DNA from 4 places in the Pantoea sp. X-Soil-ISGK-275 genome. Region 2 is predicted to be linked to each of the others. Evidence: riboswitches for the same ligand, from Rfam matches in the RefSeq annotation. Region 2 holds a riboswitch; each other region holds the start of a gene.
What was found. A riboswitch is a leader RNA that binds a small molecule or an ion and turns the genes downstream of it on or off. The one in region 2 is predicted to bind thiamine pyrophosphate.

Region 1 (7,642 bases), 2.0 Mb from region 2:
CGGTGGCTGGTTGCTGTGGCGCTGGTGGCGCAGCGGCAAAACCGTCGATTGGGCAACGAAATATCTGCCGACTGCGCGCCTGCGCTGGCTGGCTCCTCTAATGGCGGCAATGGGTCTGGGCGCGTTTATCGCTATCCAGTTCCATCCAATGATGCCGATCTTCCGCCACCTGCTGTGGAAAGTCTTCTTCGCTTAACGCGACGTCACGCCAAGGATGGCGGCCGCCTCACTTTCACCACGCACCAAACTTTCAGTGCTGCCATCCCAATAGATGCGCCCATCGACGATCACCAAACTGCGCGGCGCAATTTGCTGAGCATCTTCCAGACTGTGCGACACCATCAACAAGGTGATGTTGCGGCTTTCGCATACCGAACGAACCAGCTGCAGCATCTCGTTGCGCAGCGCCGGATCCAGCGCTGAGAAGGGTTCGTCCAGCAGCAAAATTGGCTGATTGCGCAGCAGGCAACGCGCCAGTGCCACGCGCTGACGCTGGCCGCCGGAAAGCTCGCCAGGCAAACGCGTGAGCATTGCCTGCAGGCCAGTTTGCTCGGCGATGTCTACGACTTGCTGCTGCTGTTCGCGCGTCAGTTTCAGGCCCGGATGTAAACCCAACGCCATGTTTTGCTGCACCGTGAGATGCGGAAAAAGGTTGTTCTCCTGGAACAGCATGGAAACTGGCCGCGCCGACGGCACGCTGTGAGTATGATCGATGCCGTTCATCACCAGCGCGCCTTGATTGATTGGCAAAAAGCCGCCAATCAGACTCAGCAAGGTACTTTTCCCCGCGCCGCTCGGACCGAGGATCGCCAAACGTTCACCTGCCTGCGCCGCAAAACTGAAGCGCATCGGCAGATGCTGATAAAGGTAAGTGAGGTTATTCAGTGTCAGCATGGCGACCCGGTAATTTTTCCATCAGAGTAAAGAGTAACAAGCAGAGGAGCAGCAATAGCAATGCGGTGACGGCGCCGTCCGCACCGCGATAGGCGCCAATCTGCTGGAACAGATAGAAGGGCAGCGTGCGGAAATCGGCGCTACCAAACAGTGCGACGACGCCGAAATCGCCAATCGACAGCACGCAGGCAAACGCCAGCGCCTGAGCAATGGGACGTTTCAACGCGCGCAGCTCAATCAGCCGCAAACGGTTGAAACCGGAGATGCCGAGTGAAGCGCAGAGCTGGCTGTAACGGGCGCTGATATCGCGCATCGGATTCTCCAGCACTTTCATGGCGTAAGGGATGGCGATCAGGGCGTTAGTGAAGATCACCAAACCATCGGCGCGCTGCGGCAGACCTACGGTGGCGTTGAACAGCAGGAAGAAACCGCTCGCCAGCACAATGCCCGGCATCGCCAGAATCAGCATGCCGCTCATCTCCATCGCCTGCGCCGCTATCACGTTCTGGCGCTGTCGCAGTTCGCGGCTGCTCCACAGCAGCATCATGGTCAGCACCACGCAAAGCAGGCCAGCACCGATAGCGATGCGCAGCGAGGTAAAGGTGGCTTGCCACAGCGCCGCTTGTTGCAGTGCACCGGCGACGCCGCCGCGCAAACCATCGACGATTACCGCCGCCAGCGGCGGTAACAGCAGCAGCAGCGCCAGGCCAATCAATACAGTATCGTTGGTGCGCGCCTGCCATGAATCCTGCGGATCGCGCCAGCCGCGAATGCTCTGGCTGCCGGTGGGAATGGCTTTACTGAAGCGCTGGCTCAATAGCACCAACAGCAAACAGCAGCCGAGCTGTAACAGCGCCAGCAGCGCCGCGCGGCCCGGATCGTAATCGAAATTTAGCGCCTGATAGATCGCCAGTTCCAGCGTGGTCGCTTGTGGTCCGCCGCCCAGCGCCAGCACCGTGGCGAAGCTGGCGAAACAGAGCATAAAGATCAGCGCTGCCGTCGGCAGAATCTGACGGCGCAGCCACGGCCATTCCAGCCAGCGAAACAGATTCCAGCCGCGCAGGCCGAGCTGGGCGGCGACTTGCCGCTGCTCGCCGGGAATACTCTCCAGCGCCTGTAACAGCAGGCGCGTCGCCAGCGGCAAGTTAAAGAAGACGTGCGCCAGCAGAATGCCCTGCAGGCCATACGGCGAAAAGTGGTAGTCAAAGCCAATGGCCGCGCACAGTTGCGCCAGCCAGCCGCTGCGACCGTAGACGCTGAGCAAGCCAAACACCGCCACCAGCACCGGCAGCACCAGCGTCATGGCGCATAAGCGCAGCAACAGGTTGCGACCGGGAAAACGGCGGCGATAGAGCGCGCGCGCCAGCAAGATTGCGGGCAGCACTGAGAGCAACGCCGACAGTAGCGCCTGCTCGAACGAGAACAGCAGCACATGATGCAGATAACTGTCGTTGAGCAGCGCGCGCCAGTCGGTGGCCGGCGCAACCATCACCAATGCGCCAAACGCCAGCAGCGCCACCGCGCACAGCAACAGCGCGACGGCGCTACCGGGAATTAACCAGCCGGACATTAACGGCTAACGGCGCTTTGCCATGCGCTGATCCACGCGGCGCGATGGTCGGCCACTTCGGCTGGCGTGTATTGCAACGCCTTGGCGGGCACCTGCAAAGCTTGATAACCAGCTGGCAGATCGCTTTTGATCACCGGATACATCCAGTTGCCAGTGGGAATGGTCTGCTGGAAAGCCGGAGAAACCATAAACTGCATGAACTGCTGCGCCAGCTTGGGCTGTTTGCTGCTGGCGAGCTGCGCGGCCACTTCCACCTGCAAATAGTGGCCTTCGCTAAATTCGGCCGCAGCGTAGTTCTCTTTCTTCTCTTCGATAATGTGATAAGCCGGAGAAGTGGTGTAGCTCAACACCAGATCGCCTTCGCCCTTCAGGAACAGGCCGTAAGCTTCACTCCAGCCTTTGGTGACGGTAACGGTTTTTTGTGCCAGCTTCTGCCACGCGTCAGGCGCGTTGTCGCCATAAACTTTTTGCATCCACAGCAGCAGGCCAAGACCCGGCGTGCTGGTGCGCGGATCTTCATAAATCACACGCCATTTTTCCGGGCTTTCAACCATCTCTTTCAGGCTTTTCGGCGGATTCTTCAGTTTGTTTTTATCGTAGACGAAGGCGAAGTAGCCATAATCGAATGGAATGAAGGTGTCGCTGTGCCAGCCATCTGGCAACGTTAATACTTTGGTATCAACGCTGCTTTTGGCAAATAGCCCGGTTTTCTCCGCTGCCTGCACCAGATTGTTATCCAGCCCCAGCACCACATCGGCTTTGCTATTTTTGCCTTCCATGCGTACGCGATTAAGCAGCGATACGCCATCTTCCAGCGCTACGTACTTCAGTTCGCAGCCGCACTGCGCTTCAAAGGCTTTTTTTACCGCTGGACCGGGGCCCCAATCGGCAGAAAACGAATCGTAGGTGTAAACGGTGAGAACCGGTTTGGCAGCGAAAGCCGGTGCCGCAACCAGCAGCAACACAGGCAGAACTTTGTTTAACACTTTGCGCTCCTTGAGGAGAAGATAAGGTCGAGTCGCAAAGGATCTGAGGAGTGAGGCATCTCAAATCCCTACGCCGGTATTAGCCGGATCAGGTTCGACGGGTTTCTCTCAGCCCTGATTTCAAGGCACCCCGTTGAGAACGGCTCATTCTAGACATTTATATGACAGCGCGAAAGGATCACAGCTCCGGCGGCGCAAACCAGGCCGATTTGAAGTCAAACCAGCCAAGCGTATTGAGGCGCACGCCACGCATACTGCGCTGCCCTTCCAGCAGCAGCCAGTGATGGAACAGCGGATGCAGATAGTCGCTGTCGATCAGCTGCTTACTCCATTCCGCCAACGGTAAATCCTTTTGCCGCCAGCGTGCGGCATCGGCTTGCCAGTCAATGGGGATGCAGTGATGCATCAACGGCAGCTCAAACAGTTGGGCGAACAGCGCGTACTCGAGCGGCAGGGTAAAGTTAACGCTGCCGAGCCAGATGTCACTTTCACCTTCGCCCTCGAACCACTCTTCGTAGCTCACAACGCGGGTGATCAGCTCAACACCTTGCTGCGCCAGCAGCGGTCGCAGCGCGTTGGCGATACCTTCATGCTCAACGTGATGGCTGTACCAGCTCAGCGTCAGCTGGGTTAAACCTGCTGGCTTGTCGGCGGACGTGAGATCGCGGCGATGGTGCCAGCGCGGCAGCAAGCCATAAGCGGGGAACCAGTAACGCTGATAGCCGACGCCAGCATGATTCAGTAAGGCGATCGGATTAAACAGATAACTCACCCAGCGGCGGAAATGCGCATCGCGGCCCAATTCGGAGCGCTGATCGTAAAGCAGGAAGTAGCAGCCTTCCTCCAGACGACTTTCTTCCGATTTTTCGTCAGCGGTTTCGCCCTGCAGTTTGACTCCGGCATACACCAGCTCATCACTGATTTCCGGCAGCACCCAAATCGACACATCGTCAATCAGCGCGCGATAGCCAAAGTAATCATCGAAGGCGGCGATCTTCAGCTGCGTTTGCTGATTGCGCACCACGCTGTACGGGCCGGTGCCAATTGGCTGTCGCGCAAACTGGCGCAGCGTTGGCCATTCGCGCGGCAGAATCATCGCGCTGACGCTGGCCAGCAGCCACGGTAACCAATCGTCCGGCTGGCTCAGATGGATATCCAGCGTCCAGGGCGCGGGCGAATCCAGTTTACTGATGTGAGAAAACAGCGGCTGGCTGCGCACGCGTTCCAGCGAAGCAATCACATCCGCCATTTCCAGTTCACGGCCATGATGAAAACGTATCGCCGGGCGCAGGAAGAAGCGCCACTGCAGCGGCGAGGTTTGCTGCCAGTGATGGGCGATATCCGGTTCGATTTCCCCCTTTTCCTCATTTATGCGCATCAGGCCGTTGAAAATTTGCCGCGCCAGATGGGTTTCCGAACGGCGCAGCGGTGAACCGGGCAGCAGATTGGGCAGCGGGCGATAATAGAGCACACGCAGGATATGTTTGCCCTGGCGGAAGCTACGACCTAAATGTGCCGCGATCATCTGGCGCACCTGATTTTTATCGCCCACCAGTTGCACTAACTGTTCGATGCGATCCTGCTCAAGTAGATCCTCAGCACGCTGCTGCTGAAGCGCCAGGCCGGTATAGCAGAAACTCAGCATCGAGCGCTTGCCGCGTCCCGCTTCCGCCTGCCAAATCAGCCAGCCTTCGCTCTGCATGGCATTGAGCAGGTTGCGCATATGGCGACGCGAGCAGTGCAGCAGATCGGCCAGCTCGTTGAGCGTGGTTTCCTGATCCTGCCCCTGACAGCTTTGCCATAAGCGGATGAATTGCTGCTGCAAACGTGAAGAAGACATAAAAGGGGAACTCCTTGTCAGAATCGCTCAGTTTTTCCTGCCTCATATTAGAGGCATACTGCCCGGCAATGGAAGAGCGGGAGGCATTCAGCAATGAATGGCGCTCTGCCAGCGGTTCCACCGACGTGGAACCTCTTTCTGAGTAGGGTGCATTTTCACCGCCAGCAGCGCTTTATCTGCTGGCTTTTTACGTTTTGCTGTAGAATCTTCTACCCTCATTTCTCTACCTATTTTTTTATTCGCAAAGGGATTTCTGCATGAAATCGCTGTTAACGCGTCAACGTCGCATCAATCCGGTCTATCTCTCGTTTATGGCGGTGTCGTTTATGACTGGCGTGGCCGGTGCGCTGCAGGCGCCGACACTCAGCCTGTTTCTGACGCGTGAAGTGCAGGTGAGTCCGTTCTGGGTCGGCTTGTTCTTTACCATCAATGCGATCGCCGGGATTGTGATTAGCCTGCTGATGGCGAAACGCTCCGATAACCAGGGCGATCGCCGCAACCTGATTCTGTTTTGCTGCCTGATGGCGACGCTGAATGCGCTGCTGTTTGCCTTCAATCGCCACTATTTAACGCTGGTAACGCTAGGCGTGTTTTTGTCGGCGCTGGCCAGCGTGTCGATTCCGCAGGTGTTTGCGCTCGCGCGCGAATATGCCGATCAGTCGGCGCGTGAAGTGGTGATGTTCAGCTCGGTGATGCGCGCGCAGCTGTCGCTGGCGTGGGTGATTGGGCCGCCGCTGTCGTTTGCGCTGGCACTCAACTACGGCTTTGTGACGCTGTTTTGCGTGGCGGCGGGGATTTTCCTGCTGAGCATGCTGCTGATCTGGCGCACCTTGCCCTCGGTGCCGCGCGTGGTGGCATCGCCTGAAGCGGTACTGACGCAGCTCAGCCCGTGGAAAGACAGTCAGGTGCGGTTGCTGTTTATCGCCTCCGTCACCATGTGGGCGTGCAACACCATGTATATCATTGATATGCCGCTGTATATCAGCGCCACGCTTGGCCTGCCGGAGAAGCTGGCGGGACTGCTAATGGGCACCGCCGCCGGGCTGGAGATTCCAATCATGCTACTGGCCGGGCATTACGCGCGGCGCACCGGCAAACGCAAACTGATGCTGCTGGCGCTGGTGGCGGCGATTGTGTTTTATCTCGGATTGGTGATGTTCCAGTCGCGTACTGCGTTGATGGTGTTGCAACTGTTTAACGCTGCCTTTATCGGCATCATCGCCGGGATTGGCATGCTGTGGTTCCAGGATTTAATGCCGGGCCGCGCGGGTGCGGCGACGACGCTGTTCACCACCTCGATTTCCACCGGCATGATTATCGCCGGCATCATTCAGGGCACCATGAGCGAGCGCTTTGGTCATGAGTCGGTTTACTGGCTGGCGTTGGGGCTGGCGGTGCTGGCCTTGGGATTGGCGTCGCGCGTGCGGGATGTATAAAGGATAAGGGCGACATCACGTCGCCCTTGTTGCCTTAGCGTAAGAACGCGGGCTGATTGGTTTCGTAGCTGGAGATTGACGCTTCGTGTTGCAGCGTCAGGCCAATGCTGTCGAGACCGTTGATCATGCAGTGACGGCGGAAGCTGTCGATTTCGAAGCTATACGTCTTATCGCCTGCCGTAACAGTTTGCGCTTCCAGATCCACGGTGAAGCTCACGCCCGGCTGCGCGGCAACCAGTTTGAACATCTCATCCACTTCTTCATCGCTCAACTTCACCGGCAGCAGCTGGTTGTTAAAGCTGTTGCCATAGAAGATGTCGGCGAAGCTTGGCGCGATCACCACGTGGAAACCGAAATCGGTCAGCGCCCACGGCGCATGCTCGCGCGATGAGCCGCAGCCAAAGTTCTCACGCGCCAGCAAAATACTGGTGCCTTTGAACTCGGGTTTGTTCAGCACAAAGCTGGCCGTTGGCACAGTGCCCGCATCATCTTCAAAACGCCAGTCGTGGAACAGGTGCGCGCCAAAACCGGTGCGCGTCACTTTCTGCAGGAACTGCTTAGGAATGATGGCATCAGTGTCGACGTTGGCCGCATCCAATGGCGCCACAATTCCGCTGTGTTGAGTAAATTTGTTCGCCATGGTTTACGCTCCCTGAGTCAATTCACGAATATCGGCAAAACGACCGGTCACGGCAGCCGCAGCGGCCATCGCCGGGCTCACCAGGTGCGTACGTCCACCGCGGCCCTGACGGCCTTCAAAGTTACGGTTGCTGGTTGATGCGCAACGTTCGCCTGGATTCAGGCGGTCATTGTTCATTGCCAGACACATCGAGCAACCCGGCAAACGCCATTCAAAACCGGCTTCGAGGAAGATTTTGTCCAGGCCTTCGGCTTCGGCTTGTGCTTTCACCGGACC
Region 2 (7,642 bases):
CGGATATTGCTGCATGTCGACTGCCTATACCATAACCACCAGCGAACCGGTAAATCAGCAGATCTATCGTTATCTGCGCAAAGATATTGTGACCTGCGTTATTCATCCGGGCTCGCTGCTGTCGGAGAAGGAAGTGTCGGCGCGTTTTAACGTATCGCGTCAGCCGGTACGTGAAGCTTTCATCAAGCTGGCGGAAGCCGGACTGGTGCAGGTGTTACCGCAGCGCGGCACCTTCGTACGCAAAATCTCTGCCCAACGCGTGGCCGACGGCCGCTTTATCCGTGAAGCGGTAGAGATCGCCGTGGTACGCCGCGCCGCGCAGGAGATTGGTGCCAGCGGATTGATGGCGCTGGAGCACAACCTGCAACTGCAGCGTCTCGCCGCCGAACGTCATGACAGCCAGGCCTTCTTAGGACTGGATGATGAGTTTCACCGTCTGATTGCGGAAGGGATTAACTGCCTGCTGGCGTGGGAAACGGTGGAGAACATCAAAGCGGCTATGGACCGCGTGCGCTTTCTGACCCTGAGCGAAGTGTCACCGCCGGAGCGTTTGATTCAGCAGCATGAAGATATCTATAACGCGTTGAAAGCGCATGATGTTGACGCGGCTGAAAGCGCGATGCGTCGTCATCTACAGGAGATGATTTTGACCATTACGCCGATTGCCGAGCGTAATGGTGAGTGGTTCGAAGCGCCTTGATTTAGTGCTCGCTGTCCCCCTCCTCGGTCCTCCCCCATTAATGGGGGAGGAAGATGCTGCAATATGTAAGTGTTGAAGCAGCATGTGGCAGCATCTCCTTCCCCCGCTCGCGGGGGAAGGCCGGGATGGGGGACAGCGAGCACAGCCCCCACTCAATCAAGCAATGGTCACATCTTTTGACAGATAAACATCCTGCACCGCATTAATCAGCTGCACGCCCTCTTTCAACGTCTTCTTAAACGCCTTGCGCCCAAGAATCAGCCCCATCCCCCCGGCACGTTTGTTGATCACCGCCGTGCGCACTGACTCCGCGATATCCGTTTCCCCGGCAGAAGCGCCGCCAGAGTTGATCAATCCCGCGCGCCCCATATAGCAGTTCGCCAGTTGGTAACGCACCAAATCAATTGGGTTCTCGCTGGTCAGCTTGCTGTAGACGCGTTCATCGGTGTGACCAAACTTCACCGCGTTATAGCCGCCATTATTCTCCGCCATCTTCTGCTTCACAATATCCGCACCAATGGTCGCCGCCAGATGGTTGGCCTGGCCGGTTAAATCGGCGCTGGCGTGATAATCGACGCCGTCTTTCTTGAACGCGTCATTACGCAGATAAGCCCACAGCACCGTCACCATTCCCAGCTCGTGCGCGCGTTCAAAGGCCGCCGAGATCTCTTCAATCTGACGACGCGATTGCTCGGAGCCAAAATAAATGGTGGCGCCAACCGCCACCGCACCCAGATTAAAGGCCTGCTCAACGCTGGCGTACAGCGTCTGATCATATTGCGTCGGATAGCTCAGGGTTTCATTGTGGTTTAGCTTCACCATAAATGGAATGCGGTGCGCATAACGGCGTGAAACCGCGGCCAGCACGCCGTAAGTGGAGGCCACGCAGTTGCAGCCGGCTTCAATCGCCAGCTCAACGATGTTTTTCGGGTCGAAATAAGCCGGGTTAGCGGCAAAGGAGGCACCCGCCGAGTGCTCAACACCCTGATCGACCGGCAGAATCGACAAATAGCCGGTGCCGGCTAAACGTCCGGTGTTGTACAGCGTTTGCATGTTGCGCAGAACGGTGGGAGAACGATTGTTGTCGATCATCACGCGATCAACATAATCCGCGCCTGGTAAATAGAGGCTATCCGCTGGAATGGTCATGCAGCGATGTTGAAGAAGGCTGTCCGCCTCTTTGCCCAATAACTGTACGATGTCCGTCATGTTCGCTCCTGATAAATGGCTGGATTGGAACCGGCCAATGCCGATTCGCCCCCAACAGCCTGGACCGGAAAACGCCAGGCTGGCAAATTGCTGACTCCATTTTTCAGACGGATGCGCAGTGAAAAAGCGGCAATCTGGCGTTACGCCCTACCACCATTGATGGAAATGGTGCACCGGCCCAATGCCTTTGCCGACCTCCAGCGAATCGGCGTGCAACAGCGCCTGTTGTAGCCACGCCTTGGCTTCGACCACCGTTGCCGCCCAATCATCATGACGCGGACGCAACGCCGCCAGCGCGGCGGAGAGCGAGCAACCGGTGCCGTGCGTGTGGCGTGTGTTAACACGCGGCGCGGTAAAGCGCTGGCGTCCTTCGCGCGTGATTAGCCAGTCCGGGCTTTCGGCATCGCTGAGATGTCCGCCCTTCATCAGCACCGCTTCACAGCCAAGATCGAGCAGCGCATCGCCCTGCTGCAACATGGTTTTCTCATCCTGCGCCATCGCGCGTCCCAGCAGCGCGGCGGCTTCCGGCAGGTTTGGCGTGATCAGCGACACCTGCGGCAGCAGCAATTCGCGCACGCTGGCTACCGCATCAGGCGACAGCAGCGCATCGCCGCTTTTGGCAATCATCACCGTATCCAGCACCACAAACGGCAGGCTGGCCCGTTTCAGTCGCTCGGCGACCACCTCGACTATCGCGGTTTCGGACAACATGCCGATCTTCGCGGCATCAATGCGCACATCATCCAGCACCGAATCGAGCTGTGCGCCGACAAAATCAGGTTCGATGCGATAGACCGACTGCACGCCACAGGTGTTTTGCGCCACCAGCGCGGTAATCACGCTGGTGCCATAAGCACCCAATGCGGAGAAGGCTTTGAGGTCGGCCTGAATACCCGCGCCGCCGCTGGGATCGGTGCCAGCAATGGTCAATGCGTTGATGCGTTTCATGCTTTCACCTCCAGCGTCCACAGCATATCGAGGAAGGCAGCAACGAAGCTGCCCGGCCCGGCGACCTGGCGTGCTGTCAGCTCACCGGCCAGCGACATCACGCGGCACGCCGCTGCCACATGTTGCAGGCGATCGCCCGGCAAGCTAGTGAAGGCCGCAGCCACTGCCGACAATGCGCAACCGGTGCCAACTACGCGCGTCATCAGCGGGCTGCCGCCGGGGATTGCCAGGGTACGCGCGCCATCGGTGACGTAATCGACTTCACCGGTCACCGCCACAACGGTGTGATAATCACGCGCCAGCTGCTGGGCGGCGCTCAGCGCGGCATCGGTTTGATGCAGGCTGTCCACGCCGCGTCCGCCGCTTGCCTGATGCGCCAGGGCGAGAATTTCTGAAGCGTTACCGCGAATCGCCGCAGGTTGCAGGCTCAGCAGCTGCTGGCAGAAGGTGGTGCGCAGCGTTAATGCGCCGACCGCCACCGGATCCAGCGTCCACGGCGTGCCTGCCGCTTGCGCTGCTTGCACCGCCGCCAACATCCCATCACGACGATCGCAGGTTAAGGTGCCTACGTTGATCAACACCGCATCGGCAAAACCGGCAAACTGCGCCGCTTCATCGGGGTCGATCACCATCGCGGGCGAAGCTTGCAGTGCCAGCAGCACGTTGGCGGTAAAGGTTTGCACTACTTCATTGGTCATGCAGTGCACCAGCGGCGCTTGCTGACGCAGCAGTTGCAAAGAGTGCGCGAGTTGCACGGGGGAAAGAAGGTCAGGCTGTTTCATTAGGCTCCCAACCGGCGATCAAGAAGGCGAATGCGGTCAGGCATCTGACTTCCCTACGCTGGCATTATCCAGATCAGGTCGGCGGGTGTATCTCAGCCCTGTATTAGAGGGGCACCCCGAGTCAAAACTACGTTGGCGAGCATAGGGAACAAGCCAGATTAAAGCAAGCTATCGACACTTTTCCTGAGGATCTTGTTCGCAAAGTTACATTTTACAGGTTCATCTAACTGATTGAATAAACTCCTTAAAACCCTTCTTTTTGCGTGCCATGTCATACTTTGTAATAAACTCCATTGATAATTCGCGTCGCGAAAAATAGCATCCCTCGCAACTTGTTTCATGACGAAACAATACGGATTTATTAATTGTTCATGGAAGTATCACGGAGGATTTGCTATGCGTCGAATTCCACGCGCGCCGCTCTCTGCGGCCATTATCTCTGCCCTCTTCGCCGGTACGTTTTTGCCTGTTCCCTGCGCCCACGCTGCGGGTTTTGTCGAAGACTCATCGCTCACTGGCAACCTGTTTTACTGGCAACGCCAGCGCGATCGTAAAGAGATGGATCCGCAAAAAGGCGCGTATGGTCAGTATGACGCCAATCTGCATCACGCCTCTGCCAACGCCAATCTCGACTTCTCATCCGGTTATGCCGGTGATGTAATTGGCCTCGATCTGGCGGCGTTTGGCGCTTTGGAGTTAAGCAATAGCGGCCCGGCGGCACCGAATGAAATTGGTTTCAGCAATGCCCGCACACGCTGGGATGAGGACTGGAGCGGAGATAAGAGTGGCTTAAGTCTTTATAAAGCGGCGATCAAGGCAAAATGGCAGGATAACTGGCTACGCGCAGGCTATTTGCAACCCAGCGGACAGACGCTGCTGGCACCACACTGGAGTTTCCTGCCCGGCACTTATCGCGGTGTTGAGGCTGGCACCGTCTTCGATTTTAGCGATGCGGGCGCCCTTTCCGTCTCCTGGATGTGGACAGACGAATACAAAGCGCCGTGGTATCGCGGCATGTACAACTTCCGCAAAGCCGATGGTGTGACGGAGATTCCGTGGCTGCAATCCTTTGGTGCCAAATATGATTTCAAAAACTCGCTGTTGCTGGAAGGCGCTTACGGCCAGGCGGCGAATTACATGGATCAGTATTTTGCTAAAGCGTCTTATCAGCTGCCGCTGGCCGATGCGCCACTGCGCACCAGCTATCAGTTTTACGGCGCGAAGGATCGTGACAACAGCGGCGTGGGCCAGGTCAACGATGTTTATGATGGCCTCGCCTGGCTACAGGCGCTGACGTTCGGCTACACGCTGGGCGCGTTCGATTTCCGCCTTGAAGGCACTTGGGTAAAAGCCGAAGGTAATCAGGGCTTCTTCCTGCAGCGTATGACGCCATCCTATGCCAGCTCAAATGGCCGCATGGATGTATGGTGGGATTCCCGCTCTGACTGGAACGCCAACGGTGAGAAAGCGCTATTCGCCGGTGTGATGGTCGATCTGGGGCACTGGCAATTACCCGGCTGGCAAGTCGGTACGTCGTACGCCTACGGCTGGGACGCTAAGCCTTCCACCAATCCGATTTACGACCAAAACCAGCGCCTGAAAGAGTCGGCGTGGAGCCTCGATCTGGTTTACACCATCCAGCAAGGCCGCGCCAAAGACACGCAATTCAAACTGCATTACACCCGCTACGACAATCACAGCGCTCTTCCCAGCTACAGCGGCGGTTACGGCAACATCTTCCAGGACGAAAGAGACATCAAATTTATGATCGTCGCGCCATTCACCCTGTTTTGACCCCGATCTGGCAGGAGCCAGAGACTTACCTCCGTGGAGAAGGATAACAACATGAAAAAGTTAAAAATCAGTTTACTGGCGCTGAGCGTGATGGGCCTTGCCGCCTGCAGTTCATCCCCGCGCAATAATCAGCAGGTCGTCGATCAAATCAGTCAGTTCGGCGTGCAGTATCAGGTCACTGACAACCAGGCGGCCGATCACGGCGTGAACTGCGCGAAACTCGGTGCCGATTGGGCATCCTGCAACACCGCTACCATCACGCTGACCAACAACGGTCCGGCGCTCACCAGTAAAAACTGGGCAATCTACATGAGCAACGTGCACGAAACGCTGCGGGTGGATAACGATCAGTTCAAAATGACCCATATCGTCGGCGATTTAACCCGTCTGGAACCGACGGAGAAATTCAAAGGTATCGCGGCGGGTGAGTCGATTGAGATCCCTATCGTCAATGAATACTGGCAGCTGTTTATCACCGACGTGATGCCGCGCTGGTATGTCACCGCCGCCAATGCCACGCCAAAAATTATCACCAGCACCGATACCGAAAACCTCAGCGACTTTGTTAAGCCGTTTGGCGGCCAATGGAAGCGCATTGCCGACGATAAAAACGTGCTAATGCTGCCGCAAAGTCGTTTCACAAAGAATGCCGATGTGGCGCAACTGCCTGCCAGCGCGCTGCGCGGACAAATCACCCCAACGCCGCGTTCGGTGAAAGTTCATGCGGCGGATGTCGATCTGAGCCGTGGCGTTGCCTTGCATCTTGAGGTATTGGCGGACAACCAGGCCGATGCAGTTAAACAGCGTTTCGATTTGATGGGGCTCAAACCGCAGTCAGCGGGTTATGACATTCATACCCGTATCGCCGTCAATCATTTCCACGGCGCAGAGGCGGTTTCCGGTGCTTATGAACTGCGCATCACACCGCGCGGCACCGATATCATTGGTTACGATCAGGCTGGCGTTTACTACGGCTTAATGTCGTTACTGTCGCTGGTGCCGGCTGAAGGTAAACCGATTATCGCCACGCTTGAAGCGAAAGACGCACCGCGCTTTGCCTATCGCGGTGCCTTCCTCGATGTGGCGCGTAATTTCCACAGCAAGCAAGCGGTGCTGCGCATGCTCGATCAAATGGCGGCATGGAAGATGAATAAATTCCACTTCCACCTGACCGATGATGAAGCCTGGCGCATTGAAATTCCCGGTCTGCCTGAGTTGACCGACGTGGGCAGCAAGCGCTGTCACGATCTCACGGAGCAGCAATGTCTGCTGCCGCAATTGGGCTCCGGGCCGTTCACGGATAACAACGGAACCGGGCATTTCAGCCGCGCCGATTATATTGAGATCGTTAAATACGCGCAGGCACGCAACATCGAAGTGATTCCGGAAATCGATATGCCTGCGCACGCGCGCGCTGCGGTTATTTCGATGGAAGCGCGTTATCAGCAACTCATGAAAGCGGGTAAACCGCAGCAAGCCAGTGAATATCGTCTGGTGGATCCAACGGATACCTCGAATACCCGTTCCGTGCAGTTGTACGATCGCACCAGCTATCTCAATCCTTGCCTCGATTCCTCAAAGCGCTTTGTCGATAAAGTGATGGGTGAAGTGCAGGCGATGCACCGCGAAGCGGGCCAACCGTTGACCACCTGGCACTTCGGCGGTGATGAAGCGAAAAACATCCGCCTCGGTACCGGCTACAGCGATATCAAAAACCCGAAAGCGGGAACGGGCATTTTAGACCAAAGCAAAGAGGACAAACCCTGGGCAAAATCTCAGGTCTGCCAGGCGGAGGTGAAATCCGGCAAGGTGGAAGATCTGGAACACTTGCCAAGTCACTTCGCGCTGGAAGTGAGCAAAATGGTAAAAGCACACGGCATTCCGGTGATGCAGGCCTGGCAAGATGGGCTGAAAGATGCAGCTAACGCGCACGCCTTCGCCACCTCGCGCGTTCGCGTTAACTTCTGGGACACGCTCTATTGGGGCGGCTTTGACACCGCTAACGACTGGACGATTAAAGATTACGAAGTGGTGATCTCCAATCCGGATTATGTCTACATGGACTTCCCGTATGAGGTGAATCCCAACGAGCGCGGCTATTACTGGGGCACGCGCTTCAGCGATGAGCGCAAGATGTTTGGCTTCGCGCCAGACAACCTGCCGCAGAACGCGGAAACCTCGGTGGATCGCGATGGCAAAACCTTCGATG
Region 3 (7,642 bases), on a different replicon from region 2:
TTTACTGCGCCGATATCGGGTTACATCATCAATGTGCTGGACTGGCGCTGGCTGTTCATAATCGAAGGCCTGCTTTCAGCGGTGGTGCTGCTGGTGTGGTGGCTGGTGATCGCCGATCGTCCTGAAGAGGCGCGCTGGTTACCGGCGCGAGAAAAGGAGTATTTGCTGCGCGAACTGGCGCGCGAAAAGGCTCAGCATCTGCAAAAGGAACCGGTCAGCAAAGCGCCGTTGAAAGCGGTGTTTCGCAACTCGGGCCTGATGAAGTTAGTGGCGCTCAACTTCTTCTATTAAACCGGCGATTACGGTTACACGCTGTGGCTGCCGAGTATCCTGAAAAATCTCACCGGTACCAACATGGCGGGCGTTGGTCTGCTGGCGGCGATTCCTTTTGTCGCGACGGTACTCGGCATCTACGCTATTTCGTGGTTAAGCGATCGCACCGGCAAGCGCCGTTTGTGGGTGATGGTGTCGCTGTTCTGTTTTGCCGCTGCCTTGCTGGCATCGGTGGTGCTGCATAATAACGTCGTCGCCGCCTATATCGCGCTGGTGGTGTGCGGCTTCTTCCTCAAAGCGGCAACCAGCCCGTTCTGGTCGATTCCCGGACGTATCGCTGCGCCGGAAGTGGCGGGTAGCGCGCGTGGCGTGATCAATGGCTTGGGTAATCTGGGTGGATTCTGCGGACCGTACTTAGTAGGGATCATGACACTGCTGTATAGCCAAAACGTGGCGATCTGCTGGCTGGCGGGTTCACTGGTGATTGCGGGAATCTTTACGCTGTTACTGCCGAAAGCGTGCGATATCAATCCATCTGAAACGCGCCGACATATGAAAAGTAATCATTTGATGAGTGTGAAACATTAAGTGAAGCGAGGCTGGCACTATTCTGAATATTAATAGTAGAAAGTCAGATTAAATAAAAAGGGAGCGCCTGATGAGGTGCTCCCTTTTTAATGCATTAATCAATCGACAGATTGTGAATAGCCAGCGCAGCGCGCGCGGCTTCTTTACCTTTCTTAATGAAATGCTCGGTATAGAAGTTTTCGATAACATCAACCGGCTGGAAATTATGCGGCGTTAATGACACGGAGAACACCGGCACGTTGGTAGTCAGCTGCACATTCATCAGGCCGTCTACGACCGCAGCGGCAACGAAATCATGGCGATAGATACCGCCGTCAACCACCAGCGCCGCGCAGACAATCGCATCGTATTTACCAGTTTCGGCCAGACGCTTAGCCAGCAGCGGCATTTCAAATGCGCCAGGCACTTCCAGCACTTTTAATTCTGCTTCTACGGATTGATCGGCTAATTCTTTTTCAAATCCCACCAGGGCATTGTGGACAATTTCTTTGTGCCAGCCGGCTTTAATAAATGCAATTTTAATATTCTTCATGGATATTCCGACATCACCTGTAATTGGTTCTTGCGCATAAAATAATGTGTTTGTATACCATATGTTACGTTTGTGATCCACAAAGCCCAGGTAGCGATAAATGCCTTGCTGCTTATTCCCATGTAAACAGTCTGGTTATTCCGCGCTTGACGGCGACCATCGCCTGCAATACAAATAGACGCGTCGGGGGAGTCTCGCCAAAGAGACTGAGAGGCTAATAGCGCACTGCGCGGTTTAGCGACCCTTTGAACCTGACCCAGTTGATACTGGCGTAGGAAGACTGACAGTCTTTATCATTGGGCTGTCTGGCGCTCAAACCAGCTCGATGGATGCGCCATTTCCCTTCTCCTGTATCTGCGGGTCTCAGCTAACACTGAGAGGCCGATGTGAATTCCCCCTGTTTGAACATCCTGGATCCGGCGCTGTGAGCCGCTGGAGCGTGCTTGGCTGCGGCGTGGCGGGCCTATGCGTAGCCACTTTGCTGGCGGAACGCGGTGAAGACGTTGAGGTGATTGGCGATGACGCGCGCCGCCCGGCATCGTGGTTTGCTGGCGGCATGCTGGCGCCCTGGTGTGAAGCCGAAAGCGCGCCGCGCGATGTTATCACTCTTGGGCAACACGCCGCCGCGTGGTGGCAACAGCGCGTCAGCAGCGTCGAGCATCAAGGCACGTTGGTGGTTGCGCCGCCGCGCGATAGCCAGGAACTCAACCGTTTCGCCCGTATGACCGAGCAGCACCAATGGGTCGATCCCGCCGACATCGAACCGGCGCTGGAAGGGCGCTTTGCACGCGGTCTGTTTTTCGCCGGGGAAGCGCATCTCGATCCGCGTCTGGCGTTGCAGGAGATGCGAGTCACGCTGATCGCACGCGGCGTACCATTCAACAATCGTGCGCCGAGCGGCCAGATTATCGATTGTCGCGGCATTCACGCCGCGCCGGAACTGCCGCGCCTGCGTGCGGTGCGCGGCGAAATGCTGATTCTGCACAGCGAAGACGTGCAGTTTTCCCGCCCGATTCGTCTGCTGCATCCGCGTTTTCCCTGCTATTTGGTGCCGCGACGCGGCGGCCACTTTATGCTCGGCGCCACCATGATCGAGAGCGACGACGCCAGCGCCATCAGCGCGCGCGCCATGATGGAGTTGCTCAGCGCCGCCTACGCCATTCATCCGGCTTTAGCCGAAGCGCGCGTCATTGAGAGCGGCAGCGGGCTGCGTCCGGCTTATCCGGCGAATCTGCCGGAAATCCACTATCACAACCACACCTTTTATCTCAACGGCATGTATCGCCACGGTTTTCTGCTGGCACCGATGCTGGCAGAGCAGCTGATGCAGCGTCTTTCTGGGGAACTTAAAAATGAACATTCAGCTTAACGGCCGCCTCATCAGCACGCAGGCAAACAGCCTGAGCGAATTGCTGATCGAGCAGCAAATTGACGCGGCCTGCGTCGCCACCGCCTACAACGGTGCGTTTGTGCCAAAAAGCCAGTACTACACGCAGCTGCTGGATGAAGGTTGCCAGCTTGAAGTGCTGTCACCGATGCAGGGAGGTTAAGCGATGTTTTACGATTTTGACCCGCAATCGCGCTTCCTGCTCGGCACCGCCGGTTATCCTTCGCCCGCCATTTTGCAGCAGGCGATTGCCGCCTCCGGCACCGACATCATCACCGTCAGTTTACGGCGCGAAGGCGCGGCGGGCGCGGCTTTCCGTGAACTGCTGACCGGCCTCAACATCCGCGTGTTACCCAATACCGCCGGTTGTCACACGGTGAAAGAAGCCGTCACCACCGCGCACATGGCGCGCGAACTGTTCAACACCGCGTGGATCAAGCTGGAAGTGATTGGTCACGCCGACACGCTGCAGCCCGATCCTTTCGCGCTGGTGGAAGCCGCGCGCATCCTCAGCGCAGAGGGTTTTCAGGTGTTTCCTTACACCACTGAAGATCTGATCGTCGGCGAAAAACTGCTGGCGGCGGGCTGCGAACTGTTGATGCCGTGGGGCGCGCCGATTGGTTCCGGTCAGGGCTTGCGCAACATCGACGGGCTGCGCGCCATGCGTGCTTGGTTCAGCGACATTCCGCTGATCATTGATGCTGGCATTGGCGCGCCGTCGCAGGCGGCGCAGGCGATGGAGATGGGCTTCGATGGCATTCTGCTCAACACCGCCGTTGCCAAAGCGGGCGATCCGATTGGTATGGCCAACGCCTTCCGACTGGCGATTGAAGCCGGACAGGCCGCACGCGCTGCGGGACTGATGGAGAAGCGCGACATGGCAGCCGCGTCCACGCCGATCTTTGGCCTGGCAAATCTGAGTTGAGGCAGGCAAACATGCAACGTTATCAACGCCAGATGATGCTGCCGGAAATCGGCGAGGCAGGGCAGCAGAAGCTGCTTAAGGCGCGTGTGCTGGTGGCGGGCGCGGGTGGATTGGGCGCTACGCTACTGCCGCAGCTGGTGGGCGCGGGCATCGGCCATATTCGGCTGTATGACGACGATGTAGTTGCGCTGCATAACCTGCATCGGCAAACGCTGTTTACTGAGCAGGATATCGACCAGCCCAAAGTGCTGCGCGCGCAGCAGGCGTTGCAGCAGCGCAATCCGCAGGTGCAAATCGAGGCGCTGCAACAATCGCTGAGCGCCAGCAATGTGCAGCAGGCGCTAGCGGGTTGCGATCTGGTGATCGACGCCGCCGATAACTTTGCCGTCACCTACCAACTTTCCGATGCTTGCATGAAGGCGGGCATTCCGCTGATCAGCGCCTCGGTGCTGGGACGGCAAGGTTACGTCGGCGGATTCTGTGGTGGCGCGCCGAGTTATCGCGCCGTGTTCCCGCGCTTGCCTTCGTCGGCAGCGAACTGCAACACCGCCGGCGTGATGGGCCCGGCGGTGGCAACGCTCGGCGCGATGCAGGCGCAGATGGCGCTCAGCGTGCTGCTGGAATTGCAGCCATCACCGCTCGGTTGTCTGGTGAACTGCGACTTCGTGAACTGGCATTTTCGCCCGTTCCGCTTTGATGATGCGGAAGAGCCGGAACATGCGGTGCCGTTTATTGACCCGCAACAGCTCGCCGCCGATGACTGCATTGTTGAACTGCGCAGCTGTGAAGAAGCGCCGGTCAGCGTGGCGGATGGCGTTGAGCGCATCTTGCCGCAGGCGATTGCGGCATGGCAGCCGCCCGCCCAGCAGCGCATCGTGCTGGTGTGCGCCAGCGGCATCCGCGCCGCGCAGGCCGCTAGCGCGCTGGCGCAGCGTGGATTTCATCAGCTGGCGATTCTGGCGGCCAATCGCCCATGAATCAGGACATTTTCTTCAACGATGTGAGTTTTAGCTGGGGCGATAAACCGCTGTGTCAGAGGCTGAATTTGCAACTGCGCGGCGGCAAAACCACGGTAATGCTGGGACGCAGCGGCATCGGCAAAAGTACGCTGCTGCGGCTGGTGGCCGGATTACTCAAGCCGCAGCAGGGCGCGGTGCAGGGCTTAAGCGGCAACGTAGCGTGGATGGGCCAGCAGGATCTGCTTTATCCATGGCTGACGGTGCTCGACAACGTGATGCTGTCGGCGCGGCTCAGCGGCGAAAAGCCGGATCGTCCGCGCGCGCTGGCGCTGCTGGAGCAGGTGAAACTCAGTGACGTAGCGCATGCGCCGTCGCAGCAACTTTCGGGCGGCATGCGGCAACGCGTGGCGCTGGCACGCACGCTCTATGCGCAGCGCGACGTGGTGCTGATGGATGAACCTTTCGCCACGCTGGATGTGATGACCAAACTCAGCCTGCAAACGCTGACTGCCGAATTACTGCAAGGCAAAACCGTGCTGCTGGTGACGCACGATCCGCTGGAAGCGTGCCGCATGGCCGATGACATTCTGCTGCTGCAAGGCCAGCCGCTGGCCATCGAAAGCTGGCCGGTTCCCGGCGGTGACGCGCCGCGTGCGTTTGATCATCCCGACGTGCTGCAGGCGCAGGCTCAACTCTTTACCCGACTGAATACCCATGAAAACATTGTTTAGCGCGATCTACCTGATCGTGGTGCTGCTGTGCGGCTGGCTGCTGGCGGGTCACAGCGGCGTGCCAACCTTCCTGCTGCCCACGCCGCAGGCGGTGTTTGAAGCGCTGTGGTTGCATCGTCAACTGCTGTGGCATCACGCGCTCTATACGCTGGCGGAAATTGTGCTGGCGCTGCTGCTGGGCGTTGGCGCGGGCGTGACGTTGGCGGTGCTGATGGCGGCCAGTCCGCTGCTGCGTCGTGTGCTGTTTCCGCTGGTCACCGCCAGCCAGGCGATTCCGGTGTTTGCCCTTGCGCCGCTGCTGGTGCTGTGGCTCGGTTTTGGTATCGCCTCGAAAGTGGTGGTAGCGGCTTTAATCCTGTTTTTCCCGCTGTGCTTATCGCTGTTCGATGGGCTGTGCCGCACGCCCAGCGGCTGGCTGGAACTGGCGCAAACCAGCACGTCATCGTGCTTCAGCATCTTCTGGCGCGTGCGCTGGCCCGCCGCGTTACCGCAATTTTTCTCCGGCCTGCAGATGGCCGTGGTGCTGGCGCCGATTGGCGTGGTGATTGGTGAATGGGTCGGCGCCAGCGAAGGGCTTGGCTATCTGATGATGCAATCCAACGCGCGACTGGAAACCGCCACCAGCTTCGCGGCACTGCTGCTGTTACTGATTCTGGCGCTGCTGCTTTCGGGCAGCGTAGCGCTAATGCGCAAGAAACTCCTCTGGCAATCTACATAAGGAAGTACCGTGAATACCCTACGAATCGCATTGACCGCGTTGCTGCTGCTGGCGACCGCTAACGTCCAGGCGGCGGAGAAAGTTCGTCTGCTGCTCGACTGGTTTATTAACCCCAACCACGCGGCGATTTTTGCTGCCCAGCACAGCGGCGCGTTTAAGAAAGAGGGGCTGGATGTGGAGATGATCGCGCCGGCCGATTCTGCTTCGGTGCCGTTGCTGCTGGCGGCGGGTAAAGTCGATCTCGCCATCAGCTACCAGCCGCAGCTCTACACGCTGGTGGATAAAGAGGTGCCGGTGATCCGCGTCGGCACGTTGATTAATCAGCCGCTGAATACGCTGACCACGGTGTCGAGTGATATCCACTCGCTGAAAGATTTCGCGGGCAAAACCATCGGTTATGCGGTGCCGGGCACCGAAGATGTGGCGATTCGCAATATGCTGAAATCACAGGGCGTTGATGCTGACTCGGTGAAGCTTATCAACCTGAATATGGATGGCACCTCCGCGCTGCTGACGCACAAGATTGATGGCGCGATGACCATCTTCCGCAACTACGAGCTGCTGGACCTGAAAGACAAAGGTGCCAAGCCAACGGTGTTTAAACCGGAAGATTATGGCGTGCCTGCTTATGATGAGCTGATCATTGTGGCAAACCAGAAAACTGCCGCGCAGGATAGACGCATTCCGGCGTTTTTAAGTGGTCTGGATGCCGGTGTGGCGTGGCTGCGTGCACATCCGCAGGAAGCGTGGCAGGCGTTTATTAAGCAATATCCCGAGCTGAATACCCCGCTCAATCACGAAGCGTGGCAGGCGACGCTGCCGTATTTCGCCGCGCACAGTGCGGAGTTTGATCAGGCGCGCTATCAGGCGTTTGGTGAATATATGAAGGCCAATGGCGTGATTAAAGTTGTGGCACCTATGGCGCGATATTCGTTGTAGGTTGGTGCGTTGTCCCTCACCCCAACCCTCTCCCGCGCGCGGGAGAGGGAGCTGACCGCGCCCACCTCCACATTCCCTCTCCCGCCTGCGGGAGAGGGCCAGGGTGAGGGAAACCACGCACAATTCCCTTGCACCCGCACTTATTTTTGATAATGATATTTATTCTCAACTATCAAGTGATGGACAACCTGATGCGTTTCCCCGCTCTTTCTCTGCTACTTAGCCTGTTTTTCATTTGCACCCATGTATATGCCGACGCCGCCTGGCCGCGCACTCTCGCCACACCGAAAGGCCCGTTCACTCTCCAACAGCCGCCGCAGCGTATTGTCTCTACCAGCGTGACGTTGAGTGGCACTTTGCTGGCGATTAACGCGCCGCTGGTGGGATCCGGGGCTACCAGTCGCAGCAGCAGCGTGTCGGATGCGCAGGGTTTTTTCACGCAATGGAGCGCAGTGGCAAAAGCGCGACAGGTTAAGCCGCTCTATATCTCGCAGCCGAATGCCGAAGCGATTGCCGCCGAAGCGCCAGATTTGATCGTGATGGCTGCCACCGGCGGCGATTCGGCGCTGCGCCTTTACGATCAACTGCAA
Region 4 (7,642 bases), 2.5 Mb from region 2:
TGTCTGGCGGCGACCGATGGCAAACTGGATCAGCAAACCTCGCAGTGGGATCCGCGTCCCTCTCTCGGCGTGGTGCTAGCGGCGGGTGGTTATCCGGGCGATTACAACACAGGCGATCAGATTCATGGTCTGCCGCTCGAAGAAGTGCCGGACGGCAAAGTGTTCCACGCTGGTACCACCATGAAAGACGATCTGGTGGTGACTAACGGTGGCCGCGTACTGTGCGTGACCGCGCTGGGCGACGATGTAGCCGCTGCGCAGAAGAACGCTTATGCGCTGGCGCAGCATATTTCGTGGGATGGCAGCTTCTGCCGCCGTGATATCGGTTATCGCGCCATTAACCGCAAATAAGTACGCAAAGGGGCACAGCATGTGCCCCTTCACTTATCTGCCTGCTAGAAATCACTCTCTTTTGGCTGCCAGCTGCATTCGTCATCCGGCGTAGCACGTAGCAGTTGCACACCTTCCGGCGCTTCCAGCCACGACACCATCAACGGCGCAGACTGGCTCTGCTGCTGGCGACTTAGCGTATACAGCGTGTCGCGATCAAAGGCCGCATTCACCAGCCTGTCATCGCACTCTCGTACCTGATTGCCGCCCAGCCAATGGCCCTGACGCAGCAATACGCGGCCTGCAAGCAACGCATTGCTCTGATCCAGCATGCGCTGCGCATCGAAGCGATACAGCTCAACGCTATCAGCGCTGACTGCTTCACGTCGTCCCGCCAGCTGGCGCTGCATGAAATTGAGATTGCCCTGATGATCGAAGCGTAAGGTGACATCATCCGGCTGTGCACCCGCGACGCGTCGTTCGACGCTAATCAGCTTCTGCTGCTGCCAGTTGTAATCAGTGGTTTCCATAGCATCGCCATTAAAGGGCGTGAAGACCGTTCGCAGATGAACCACTTGATGGTCGCTATTCTTGCGCCAGATGCGCACGGTGCCGCGGTCGGCCAGATAGCCGCTCGCCGTAAAGGCAGGAAGATCAGGAGTGGAGCTACAGCCCGTAAGTAGCGCACCGAATAACAGGGCGCACACGCGCTGAGGAATTGAATTCAGCATGGCAGGTCCCGGCAACAAAAAGGGGCGCTAACGCCCCCTCTTTTAAAGCTAAACCGCAATGCGGAAACTTACTTAACAGCGTCTTTCAGAGCTTTGCCTGAAACGAACGCTGGCACGTTAGCCGCTGCAATTTTGATCTCTTTGCCAGTCTGCGGGTTGCGACCGGTACGCTCAGCGCGGTGGTTCACTTTAAAAGTACCAAAACCAACCAGTTGTACAGCATCACCTTCTTTCAGAGACTCAGTGATCGCAGCCAGGGTAGATTCCAGCGCAGTCTTAGCCTGGGTTTTAGACAGGTCAGCTTTCTCTGCGATCACATCAATCAGTTGAGTCTTGTTCATAAGTTATCCTTAAAGTGTATTTATCGCTTGCTAAGCAACGAGTGCGAGGGAAAAGCCCTTCTCAGGCCTTGTTCAGCCGGCACGCACCGATAGCCACAATTTTCAGCCCCCCAAATGTAGACCAGACAGGGGGCCGATGTGAAGCCTCCAGGCGCGGTAATTCGGGCCTGAAGTCACGTTTTCTTGCCTTATTGCTGAAAAAGTATACCGATGTTACTGATTCCCGCTTCGCGCAGGTCTGCACGCAGGCCTTTAATCAATTCGAGGTCGCGCTCTTCGCACTCTGACAGCAGGCGGAAAATCTCCCACTGCAGGTCCCATTCATCGATTACCGCCTGATTTCCACGCAGCTCTTCGTCGGTCATTTCGCGACCGGCCTGCGTCATTTCCAGAATCGCCACGGTGGTGATCGATGTACGGCTGACTTCAATGGCGTGCTCCAGCGTTTCGCCGCTGAGTTGTGCATGCAGCAGTTCACTTAATGCCACGCAGGCATCAATCGCCGGATGCACACCGTAAACCTCGAAATCGTCACCATCAGGGATCGCCGCTTCAAATTTCTCCAGCTGACCGTCGAAATTGATTTTGGCATCTTTGACCGTCAGGCTTTCCCAGATTAGATCGAGGATGCGGCGATAGAGTTGCGGATCGGCGAATTCGGTCTGCTGACAGAAAGCCCAATAGTTGGGGAACATACGCTCGCACAGGCAGGCCATGAAAGTCATATGCTGCCAGCTTTCAAGCTTCGCCAGACGCAAATGGACGGGATTCTGTAACATCAAACTTACTCTCAATAGGTTAGCTGGCGGCAGTGTACCGCAAAAGCCGGGCACAAACAGCGTTAAGGCGTATTTTGCCAGCGCAGAAAGGCCGGGCGTCCAGAGGCGACAGCATCCGCCCAACGCGTCGGTTCCGGCAAACGATAGCCTGCGGTACAGGCTTCCACCCAATGCAAGGCGCTATCCATGCTGACCCGATGGCCGGTCGAGATAAACAGCGGATTACAGCGCGCTTTACTGCGCCATACCCAGCCAATCTGCTCACCTTTGTCGAGCAGCGGCTGACGGCTGCCTGGCTCAGCGTCCAGCTCAGCAAAACGCCCGCATAGACGCTTCTTCGCTACGCCAATGGTAGGCACATCCACCAGCGATCCGAAATGCGCCGCCACGCCAAGCCGACGCGGATGGGAAATACCGTGACCATCAACAAACAGCAGATCGGGCATGTGGGAGAGTTGCTGCCAGGCTTCCAGCAGTGCCGGCATTTCGCGGAAGGATAAGAAGCCCGGAATATACGGCATGGTAGTGGCCACGCGTGCAATGCGATGTTCCACCAGCGTTAAGGATGGATACTCGAGGATGACCAGAGCAGCGCGTGTGATCTCACCGCCCTGTTCAAAACCTACGTCGGCGCCACCAATAAAACGCGGCGGCAGCACGTCGAAATCATCCTGCCGCACCACATCAGCAGCGCGTTGCAACTGTTCCTGGCGTAGTGCGGCTAAATCCACCATCAGCCCTGATGATAAGGACGTGACAGACGATGCACCGCTTCTACAAACGCACCGGCATGCTCAGGCGGTACGTCTGGATGGATGCCGTGGCCCAGGTTAAACACGTGGCCTTCGCCCGCGCCAAAACCTTCAAGAATCCCGGCTACTTCCTGCTCGATGCGCGCAGGCGGTGCATACAGCATGGAAGGATCCATGTTGCCCTGCAGCGCCACTTTGTCACCTACGCGACGACGCGCATCGGCGATATCGGTGGTCCAGTCGAGCCCCAGCGCATCACAGCCGGTCGCGGCTATCGCTTCCAGCCATTGGCCGCCACCTTTGGTGAACAGCGTAATAGGTACGCGACGACCTTCGTTCTCGTGCAGCACGCTATCGACGATTTTATGCATGTAATAGAGCGAGAATTCGCGATAGTCGCGTCCGGTCAGCACGCCGCCCCATGTATCGAACACCATGATCGACTGCGCGCCAGCTTTGATCTGCGCATTGAGATAAAGAATCACGCTGTCCGCCAGCTTATCCAGCAATTTGTGCAGGGTTTGCGGCTCGGCGTACATCATCTTTTTGATTTTTGTGAAGGCTTTGCTGCTGCCGCCTTCAACCATGTAGGTTGCCAGCGTCCACGGGCTGCCGGAGAAACCGATCAGCGGCACTTCGCCTTTCAGGTTGTGACGAATGGTACGCACCGCGTTCATAACATAACCGAGTTCATGCTCTGGATCCGGCACCGGCAGTTTGTCGACATCCGCACGACAGGTGATCGGGTTGGAGAAACGCGGGCCTTCGCCGGTCTCAAAGTAGAGCCCAAGTCCCATCGCATCCGGAATGGTGAGGATATCGCTGAAGAGGATTGCCGCATCCAGCGCATAGCGACGCAGCGGTTGCAGCGTGACTTCACACGCCAGCTCAGCATTCTTACACAGCGACATAAAATCACCGGCTTCAGCGCGCGTGGCTTTGTACTCCGGCAAATAGCGCCCAGCTTGTCGCATCATCCATACCGGCGTGACATCTACCGGCTGACGTAACAGGGCGCGCAGATAACGATCGTTCTTCAGTTCACTCATAATGGGCTCTCTCATGCTAAGGCCGGCAGTGTAGCATTTTCACGCCGCGCTGGCGCGACACAGGGCAACAGTATCTTCAATCAGGCGACGCGCCACCGTGCCGGGCGGCGGTAACAGCGGCAGATTGTCATAGCGATACCAACCGGCATCCAGCAGCTCTTTGCCGTCGTGTTGCAGATCGCCACCATCATATTCCGCCATATACGCCATCATCAGGGAATGCGGGAACGGCCACGGCTGCGAGGTCACGTAACGCACGTTTTTCACCCGCACGTTACTCTCCTCCATCACTTCCCGCGCTACCGCTTGTTCTAAGGTTTCGCCCACTTCGACGAACCCTGCCAGCACGGTATAGATGTTGTTGCGATGACGCGCATGATTGGCAAGCAGGATCTCATCGCCACGACGGATGGCCACGATGATGCACGGCGCAATTTGCGGGTAATAGCGCTCGCGGCAATGATTGCACAAGCAGGCAAATTCGCGTTTGCTGATGTGCATCTCATGGCCGCAATAGCCGCACCAGCGATGCGAACGGTAAAACTCCGCCAGCTGCACGCCACGCCCGACGATTTGGAACAGGCCGACATCCTCATCAATCAGTTGGCGCACCGAGCCCATGCTGTCCGGGCGCGACTCGCGTACCAGCCAGACATTCTCGCCCTGCCACTCGCCAATCAACATGCCGTTGCTGCCGTTCAGGCCAAAATCGCTGGCTAAGCCATGCGGCAATTCACCCTGCGGCATCCAAAGTTTTTGCTCATGGCTGACAACCCACCAACCAGCGTCTAAGCTTGAGATCTCACGTTGCATCTTAATCGTTGTCCTTAGCGTCAAATCGCACGCTGAAATCCTAATATTAAGTGTGTAATAAACAACTATAACCTACCTGGAGCCCCATATGCTTAACCAGTTAGAGAACCTGACAGAGCGTGTCGGTGGCAGAAATGAATTGGTGGATTCATGGCTGCGCGCCCGTCGACAGCTGCTCGTCACTTACTACGAGCTTATTGGCATGAAGCCACAAAAAGATGCGTTAACTGCGCTGGATGAACAGGCGCTGGATGCGTTTTGTCACAACCTGGTAGATTACCTGTCTACCGGCCATTTCAGTGTGTATGAACACATCATTAGTGAGATGCAGGGTGATAGCCCATTAATCGTGGCCGCGCAGATTTATCCGGCACTTGAGGCGAATACCGATCGCATCATGCAGCTTTACGACACCCATCTGCAGCAAGCGATTAACGATGATAATTGCGTGGATTTTCAAACCGCGCTCTCCGAAGTCGGTGAAGTGCTGGAATCGCGCTTTACGCTGGAAGATAAGCTGGTGCAGCTCGCCTGGGATCACCTGCTGGCGCGCCCGCCGGTGGCTAATGACAGCGTCATCGCCCGCCCGGCTTAACATCCTGAAGTTGTAAAAAACTTGTTATTCAAGAAAAGCCCTCTTATGCTAAATGGGCTTTTTTATTGTCTTCTTTAACGACAATCAAGAGTCAAATTTTGCGATAAAAGTAGCTTATATCGTAAAACACAACCTTGTCGGAGTGCCCTCCGGGGCTGAGACCGTTAATTCGGGATCCGCGGAACCTGATCAGGTTAGTACCTGCGAAGGGAACAAGAGTAGACATCATCAGCACGTTGCAAGCTGGCGCCCAGCATCGTCGCTGTTACTCCTTCCGAACTCTGGACAAGCAACTTCCAACCTTTACCGGAAACTTGCTATGTCTGCTAAAACAACTCGTCGTGAACAGCGCGCTCAGGCGCAAGAATTTATCGATTCCCTGCAAGGAACCGCTTTCCCCAACTCCAAACGTATCTGGATCACCGGCAGCCGGGCGGATATTCGCGTGCCGATGCGTGAGATACAGCTCAGCCCGACACACATCGGCGGTAGCAAAGAACATCCGCAATATGAGCCGAATGAAGCGGTGCCGGTATATGACACCGCCGGTGCTTATGGCGATCCTCAAGCCACTATTGATGTGCATCAGGGACTCGCCAGGCTGCGCGCTAACTGGATCGAAGAACGTGAGGACAGTGAAACTATCCACCAGCTAAGTTCCAACTACACGCAGCAACGTCTGGCGGATGAAGGCTTGGATCACCTGCGTTTTGAGCATCTGCCACAACCGCGCCGCGCCAAAGCGGGTCGCCGGGTTACCCAACTGCACTATGCGCGACAGGGCATCATCACGCCGGAGATGGAGTTTATTGCGCTGCGTGAAAACATGGGCCGCGAGCGTATTCGCGGTGAAGTGCTGCTACAGCAGCATCCGGGCCACAGCTTTGGCGCTAATCTGCCGGAAAATATCACCGCTGAATTTGTTCGCCAGGAAGTCGCCAGCGGCCGCGCCATCATTCCTTCTAACATCAACCATCCCGAATCCGAACCGATGATCATCGGCCGCAACTTCCTGGTGAAGGTAAATGCCAATATTGGTAACTCGGCGGTGAGTTCATCGATTGAAGAAGAAGTGGAGAAGCTGGTGTGGTCGACGCGCTGGGGCGCAGACACCGTGATGGATCTCTCAACCGGCCGCTACATCCATGAAACGCGCGAGTGGATTTTGCGAAACAGCCCGGTGCCGATTGGTACAGTGCCGATTTATCAGGCGCTGGAAAAAGTGAACGGCATTGCAGAAGATCTCAACTGGGCGATTTTCCGCGACACGCTGCTGGAGCAGGCGGAACAAGGCGTTGACTACTTCACCATTCACGCTGGCGTATTGCTACGCTATGTGCCGATGACGGCCAACCGGCTGACCGGCATTGTGTCGCGCGGCGGCTCGATTATGGCGAAATGGTGCCTGTCGCATCACACCGAAAGCTTCCTCTATCTGCACTTCCGCGAGATTTGTGAAATTTGTGCCGCCTACGATGTGGCACTGTCGCTTGGCGACGGCCTGCGTCCCGGCTCGATTCAGGATGCCAACGATGAGGCACAATTTGCCGAACTGCATACGCTGGGCGAACTGACCAAAATCGCCTGGGAATACGATGTGCAGGTGATGATTGAAGGTCCGGGCCATGTGCCTATGCAGATGATTCGTCGCAATATGACTGAACAGCTTGAGCATTGTCACGAAGCGCCGTTTTACACGCTTGGCCCGCTCACCACCGATATCGCGCCCGGCTATGACCATTTCACTTCTGGCATCGGTGCGGCCATGATCGGCTGGTTCGGCTGCGCAATGCTGTGCTACGTGACGCCGAAAGAGCACCTCGGTTTGCCGAATAAAGAGGATGTGAAGCAAGGGCTGATCACCTACAAGATCGCCGCGCACGCAGCGGATCTGGCGAAAGGTCATCCGGGCGCGCAGATCCGCGACAATGCGATGTCGAAAGCGCGTTTTGAATTTCGCTGGGAAGATCAGTTCAATCTGGCGCTCGATCCGCACACCGCACGCGCCTATCACGATGAAACTCTGCCGCAGGAATCAGGCAAAGTGGCGCACTTCTGCTCGATGTGCGGCCCGAAATTCTGCTCAATGAAAATTACTCAGGAAGTGCGCGAGTTTGCCGCCCGCCAGCAGGCTGAAGCTCAGCCGATTGAGGTGGGAATGGCGCAAATGTCGGATGCCTTCCGCAATCGTGGCGGCGAGCTTTATCACGCTGCCGATACCCTTAAAGAGGAAAATGTATGACCGACGCCTT

Region 1: it holds a riboswitch for thiamine pyrophosphate, as region 2 does, so the genes downstream of both, thiB (thiamine ABC transporter substrate binding subunit) here and thiM (hydroxyethylthiazole kinase) in region 2, are expected to answer to the same signal.
Region 3: it holds a riboswitch for thiamine pyrophosphate, as region 2 does, so the genes downstream of both, AC6I8A_RS22985 (FAD-dependent oxidoreductase) here and thiM (hydroxyethylthiazole kinase) in region 2, are expected to answer to the same signal.
Region 4: it holds a riboswitch for thiamine pyrophosphate, as region 2 does, so the genes downstream of both, thiC (phosphomethylpyrimidine synthase ThiC) here and thiM (hydroxyethylthiazole kinase) in region 2, are expected to answer to the same signal.

What each region holds. Positions count from the first base shown of each region.
Region 1 is NZ_AP035976.1:823,625-831,266, forward strand. It holds gene AC6I8A_RS03690 (DedA family protein) at 1-196, shown strand, start outside; gene thiQ (thiamine ABC transporter ATP-binding protein ThiQ) at 193-894, opposite strand; gene thiP (thiamine/thiamine pyrophosphate ABC transporter permease ThiP) at 878-2,464, opposite strand; gene thiB (thiamine ABC transporter substrate binding subunit) at 2,464-3,450, opposite strand; TPP riboswitch at 3,498-3,593, opposite strand; gene sgrR (HTH-type transcriptional regulator SgrR) at 3,629-5,290, opposite strand; gene AC6I8A_RS03715 (MFS transporter) at 5,548-6,726, shown strand; gene leuD (3-isopropylmalate dehydratase small subunit) at 6,761-7,366, opposite strand; gene leuC (3-isopropylmalate dehydratase large subunit) at 7,370-7,642, opposite strand, start outside.
Region 2 is NZ_AP035976.1:2,774,435-2,782,076, forward strand. It holds gene AC6I8A_RS12970 (GntR family transcriptional regulator) at 14-700, shown strand; gene fbaB (class I fructose-bisphosphate aldolase) at 857-1,909, opposite strand; gene thiD (bifunctional hydroxymethylpyrimidine kinase/phosphomethylpyrimidine kinase) at 2,057-2,857, opposite strand; gene thiM (hydroxyethylthiazole kinase) at 2,854-3,639, opposite strand; TPP riboswitch at 3,673-3,768, opposite strand; gene chiP (chitoporin ChiP) at 4,036-5,433, shown strand; gene AC6I8A_RS12995 (family 20 glycosylhydrolase) at 5,485-7,642, shown strand, end outside.
Region 3 is NZ_AP035977.1:754,814-762,455, reverse strand. It holds partial or broken gene AC6I8A_RS22995 (MFS transporter) at 1-861, shown strand, start outside; gene AC6I8A_RS22990 (6,7-dimethyl-8-ribityllumazine synthase) at 956-1,393, opposite strand; TPP riboswitch at 1,569-1,688, shown strand; gene AC6I8A_RS22985 (FAD-dependent oxidoreductase) at 1,818-2,762, shown strand; gene thiS (sulfur carrier protein ThiS) at 2,746-2,943, shown strand; gene AC6I8A_RS22975 (thiazole synthase) at 2,947-3,705, shown strand; gene AC6I8A_RS22970 (HesA/MoeB/ThiF family protein) at 3,717-4,682, shown strand; gene AC6I8A_RS22965 (ABC transporter ATP-binding protein) at 4,679-5,395, shown strand; gene AC6I8A_RS22960 (ABC transporter permease) at 5,379-6,113, shown strand; gene AC6I8A_RS22955 (ABC transporter substrate-binding protein) at 6,123-7,052, shown strand; gene fepB (Fe2+-enterobactin ABC transporter substrate-binding protein) at 7,244-7,642, shown strand, end outside.
Region 4 is NZ_AP035976.1:286,088-293,729, reverse strand. It holds gene purD (phosphoribosylamine--glycine ligase) at 1-351, shown strand, start outside; gene AC6I8A_RS01320 (DUF1481 domain-containing protein) at 396-1,061, opposite strand; gene hupA (nucleoid-associated protein HU-alpha) at 1,130-1,402, opposite strand; gene AC6I8A_RS01310 (YjaG family protein) at 1,591-2,181, opposite strand; gene nfi (deoxyribonuclease V) at 2,244-2,912, opposite strand; gene hemE (uroporphyrinogen decarboxylase) at 2,915-3,982, opposite strand; gene nudC (NAD(+) diphosphatase) at 4,022-4,795, opposite strand; gene rsd (sigma D regulator) at 4,884-5,390, shown strand; TPP riboswitch at 5,519-5,619, shown strand; gene thiC (phosphomethylpyrimidine synthase ThiC) at 5,710-7,632, shown strand; gene thiE (thiamine phosphate synthase) at 7,629-7,642, shown strand, end outside.